One region of the Ligilactobacillus murinus genome, then DNA from elsewhere that is predicted to be linked to it. Evidence: riboswitches for the same ligand, from Rfam matches in the RefSeq annotation. Region 1 holds a riboswitch; the other holds the start of a gene.
What was found. Region 1 has a riboswitch for preQ1 ahead of CPS94_RS09820 (QueT transporter family protein). Riboswitches for the same ligand answer to the same signal wherever they lie in the genome.
Positions count from the first base shown of each region.

Region 2: another riboswitch for preQ1. It lies ahead of CPS94_RS07030 (nucleoside hydrolase); the one in region 1 lies ahead of CPS94_RS09820 (QueT transporter family protein).

Region 1 is NZ_CP023565.1:2,009,297-2,011,765, reverse strand. Features, by position in the region: gene CPS94_RS09825 (GH25 family lysozyme) at 1-942, opposite strand, end outside; PreQ1 riboswitch class I at 1,087-1,134, shown strand; gene CPS94_RS09820 (QueT transporter family protein) at 1,141-1,629, shown strand; gene CPS94_RS09815 (DUF2829 domain-containing protein) at 1,644-1,871, shown strand; gene CPS94_RS09810 (3-oxoacyl-ACP reductase) at 1,871-2,469, shown strand, end outside.
Region 2 is NZ_CP023565.1:1,400,660-1,403,128, forward strand. Features, by position in the region: gene CPS94_RS07020 (nicotinate phosphoribosyltransferase) at 1-117, opposite strand, end outside; gene CPS94_RS07025 (WecB/TagA/CpsF family glycosyltransferase) at 263-997, shown strand; PreQ1 riboswitch class I at 1,076-1,120, shown strand; gene CPS94_RS07030 (nucleoside hydrolase) at 1,139-2,131, shown strand; gene CPS94_RS07035 (ECF transporter S component) at 2,131-2,469, shown strand, end outside.

The sequences.
Region 1 (2,469 bases):
TGCAAAGATCAAGGTATCCTTGCTCAAGCCAAAGTTTTGCATCGTATTGGCTGCATGTTGCCCTTCAGCATGACCTGCACTTGTGTTATCAAAGGTCGCATAGTGGTAGACAGCGACATTTAAACCAGCCTTACGGGCATATTCGATCTGCTTACTTGCTGCAGGGTTAACATACCCTGTACCCTGAGTAATTTTAACGATCGCAGTTTTGACACCCAGTTGTTTTAATTTATTAAAGTCAGCTTGTGTCAACCACGATTGATAAGAAGCAAGATCGACAGCATCGGCACGCGTATAATTGCTATCACCGATATTAAAGTGATCTGGGGTCAGAGTTGCTGCAAGTGAAACAGCTACATTATTAGCCACATTTTGTGTAAAAGCAGCTGTTTGGACCGTAAAAGTATTTTTTGTTGCTGTTTCTTGCATTGCTGTTACTTCATTTGAAGCCGTCGGTTGTGTTGTTTGTTGTGTTTCTTGTTTATCAGCCTCAACTGTAGTCTGTGCTTTATCTGTCAGCTGTGTAGTTACATTTTCTTGCTTATTAGTTTCTGTTTCAGTTGGTTCAGCCTTGGCCTCAACTGTTTGTGTAGTGTCAGTTACTTTACTCTCCTCAGTATCTTGGAGTTGCATATTTTCTGTTGCAGTAGTTGTAACTGTAGTGTCATTTTCTGTTTGACCCTCGTTTTCAGCAGCTGTTTTTTGCGAGCTATTTTCTGTGTTCAGGGTTAGCTTCGTCTTTTCTTCAGTAGTAGCTTGCGTTGTTTCTACTGTCTGTTGTTGAACTTGCGTAGTCGTTTCTGTTTGGTCAGCTTTAGCGACTTGTGTAGTGTACATCCCCGTTGAAAAAGCCATCATTGTTACACTCGAAGCTAATAAAAAACGTTTTTTATTGGCTTTACGATAATGTGATAAGGCCCTTTTTTTTCTCCTGTAATCCATCCTTAACTTCCTTTCACAATAAAACCATTGCACTAAAAATAAAAGTAATACTATATTAATGCCCAATATGTTTTTATTATAGCAGTCATTTTACTTTTTCCATATAATATAATTGCTTTTCATGAAAAAAATTCTTATACTAATACATTGGTGGTTCGCAACCATCCCACCGTAATAAAAAACTAGGAGAGACATTTTATGACCAAAACACATACTCGGACCGTCCAGCTGGCTAAGGCTGGGATGGTCGCAGCTTTATATGTTGCCTTTACTTTGATCAACCCCTTGAGCTTTGGTGCTGTTCAACTGCGCTTTTCAGAATTGTTCAATAATTTGAGCGTTTTTAACAAGCGTTATATTTGGGCGGTAACTTTAGGCTGTGCGCTCGCCAATCTTCAATCACCCCTAGGGATCATTGATGTGATCTTTGGTACTTTGGGAACTTTGGTGATGACTAGCCTTAGCTATTGGGCAACACGCAATATCAGATCAGTGCCCCTTAAGTTGACCATCTGTGTCATTATATGCTCACTGATGTCTTGGAGCGTTGCTTTAGAATTACACTATGTAAGTGACTTACCATTTTGGGCAACTTATCTTTCTGTCGGGATCGGCGAATTTATTTCGATGACTCTCGGGGCAGTTTTAGTCTATTTCTTAAGCCAAACAATTGATCTAACAAAATAACGAGGTATTTTTAAATGACATTTGAAGAAATTTTACCGGCTTTAAAAGCAGGCCAAAAAGCCGTCCGGACCGTTGGTTGGGGCGGCAGTGAAGAATATATCTTTGTGGTTAAGGATGATACTTTAAACGGTGAAAAGATCAACCCTTATCTCATGATCAAAACTAAAGAAGAACCATCCCTTTCACAATTCATGCCGACTTCATGCGATGTTTTAGCAACTGACTGGGAATTGGTAGACTAATGACAAATTATCCTCAATTAGCTGGACAAGTCGTCGTTGGAACTGGCGTAGCTTCTGGGATCGGCTTAGCTCAAGCACGAGCTTTTTTAGCACAAGGGGTGACCTTTTTTGGGACCGATCTAGTTGAAAATACTGAGCTTATTGCCCTTAAGCAAGCTTATCCGACTAACTTTTATTTCTATCCCTGTGATGTGCGTAAAAGTTCTGATATCAAACAGTTAGCCACCTTTATCTTAGCGCATACCACTCAAGTAGATATCTTACTCAATACGGCTGGGATCTTAGATGCTTATACACCTAGTCTAGAAACGACCGAAGCACTTTGGGATAACATCTTTGATACGAATCTAAAGAGCATCTTTTTGTTGACCAATGCGCTCTTACCGACGATGTTAGCTCAAAAACATGGTGTGATCGTCAATATGGCTTCGATCGCAGGTTTGATCGCAGGTGGAGGCGGAGCAGCTTACACCGCCAGCAAGCATGCGATCATCGGCTATACCAAACAATTAGCTTTTGACTACGCCGCCAAAGGTATTCGGGTCAACTGTATTGCTCCTGGAGCGATCAAGACCCCAATGAATCAAGCCGATTTTTT
Region 2 (2,469 bases), 610 kb from region 1:
AACTTCAAAAATTGCCTTACGCTCTGCCAGACCCTGGCGCCAATATGTCTGCATCATATTGATCTGATAAGCATCAGTATGCAATGTATAACTGTCGTCTGGATATAATTTAACCATTTCTTTCCTCTTCATTAATCAATTGTTTTTCCGAAAATTTTTTAGCGGATTTGACTATATGAGTCTAATTTTATCACTTTTGAGCCAAAACACCAATCTAACTGCTATAATAATAACAGATCCTTAGAGTTAAATGAGGTATATCATGCAAAATAATTTTGAGACTGTAAATGTTTTGGGGCTTGATTTTATCAAAGCCACCCAAACTGAATTTTTGGAACAACTAAAACGCGATAGCCAAACTAAAGCTAACCGTTTTATCGTGACTGCTAACCCTGAGATCGTCTTAGCATCTAAAGCTGATCTTGCCTACGCTAAAACTATTCGTAGTGCCGATTATGTCACAGCTGATGGGATCGGGATCATCAAAGGAGCTAAGATCTTAGGTGATCCTTTACCTGAGCGTGTGACTGGCTATGATACGCTGGTCGCCTTACTTTCTTTTGCCAACAAACATCAAAAACGCGTCTTTTTCTTAGGTGCTAGGCCAGCTGTCTTACAACAAGTTTTAACTAAAGTAGCTACCAACTATCCAAATCTAGTGATCTCTGGAAGTTGTGATGGCTACTTTAAAGATGAAGCCAAAGTTGCTGAGCAGATCAAACAAGCTGAGCCTGACTTTGTTTTTGTCGCTTTAGGTTTTCCTAAACAAGAGTTCTTTATCGCTAAATACCAAGACCTTGCTTCTGCGATCTGGATGGGCGTGGGGGGAAGCTTTGATGTTTTATCTGGTCAAACTAAGCGCGCGCCTAAATGGTGGATCGATCACCATCTCGAATGGGCTTATCGTTTATTAAAAGAACCGAGCCGTTTTTTTCGCATGTTGGCTTTGCCTAAATATCTCTTATTAGTCTATCGCAAAAAATATCTTAAGTATTGAGCTTTAGAGCCGTTAGCTGTTGTTTAACGGCTTATTTTTTTATATAATGGAAAATGCATTTATAAAAATCAAGGATAACTTGGACTGGTTCGTAAACTTCCCAGGATAAAAAACCAAGAATCTCATAAGGAGGTAGGAAATATGAATGCAACTCTTCGCAAAAAAGTCATTATCGACTGTGACCCTGGTATCGATGATAGCCTAGCTTTGATGCTAGCGCTCGCATCGCCTGAACTTGATGTTCTCGGGATCACCACAGTCGCTGGTAATGTCCCTTCAGATCTAGGTGCTAAAAATGCACTCAAAATTTTAGCTCATTGTCATCAATTAAAGATCCCCGTTTATCGTGGTGCAGATCGACCTTTAAAGCGTGACTATGTCAGTGCCCAGGATACCCATGGAAATGATGGTTTAGGTCAAAGCAAACTGCCTGAAATACATAAAAACTATCACTCAAATGCTTGTGAATTTATCAATGAAACGCTTAGAAAAGAGCAAGATGTAACGCTCATTGCACTTGGTCCTTTGACCAATATCGCTTTAGCCCACCAAAAAGACCCTAAAGCTTGGCAAAATTGCACGCGGTTCGTGTCCATGGGGGGAAATTTTAAAAGCTTTGGCAATTGTTCTCCCGTAGCTGAATACAATTATTGGTGTGATCCTGAGGCAGCAGCTTATTGTTTTGAGCACTTACCTGTCAAGCTCGAAATGATCGGCCTTGACGTTACTCGCAAAATGCTTTTTACCCCCAACATACTTGAATTGATCTACCAAAATGCACCTAAGGAAGCTGAATTCATTCAAAAAATCACGCGCTTTTATTTTGATTTTCATTGGCAATATGAAAAAGTCATCGGTTGTGTCATAAATGATCCTTTAGCTGTCCTCTATGCGATCTTTCCTGAGCTTTGTGCTGGCTTTGATGCTAATACTCAGATCGTTACTTCAGGGATCGCACTTGGGCAAAGCATCGTTGATGAGAAAAATTTTTGGCACCGTTCTCCTAACAGTCACGTCTTAGTAAAAGTCGACGCCTTAAAAGCGATGCAACTCTTTTTAGCACGCACTTGTGGGTTAGATCCTGAAATGTTAGCCCAGGTCTTACCACAGATCACAAGTCTGGAGGGAAAATAATGCTTAAAAAAATGACACCAAAAACATTGACGCTCTGTGCTTTCGGGATCGCTTTAAATATCGTTGGTAGTAATCTAGCCTTATTTTTACATCTACCACTTTACCTTGATACCCTAGGAACAATGCTTTGTGCCGCTTTGCTTGGCCCACTCTTAGGCATGCTTGTTGGCGCAAGTACCGCCCTTTTTGTTGGCCTGACTACTGATGTCTTTTCCTTGTATTATTCGCCGATCCAATTATTGATCGGGGCGATCGTTGGTCTGCTTTTCAAATATCTCCGTTCCCCTAAAAAATGGCAGATCTTAAGCGTAGCTGGTGTGATCTCTTTACCTGGAACT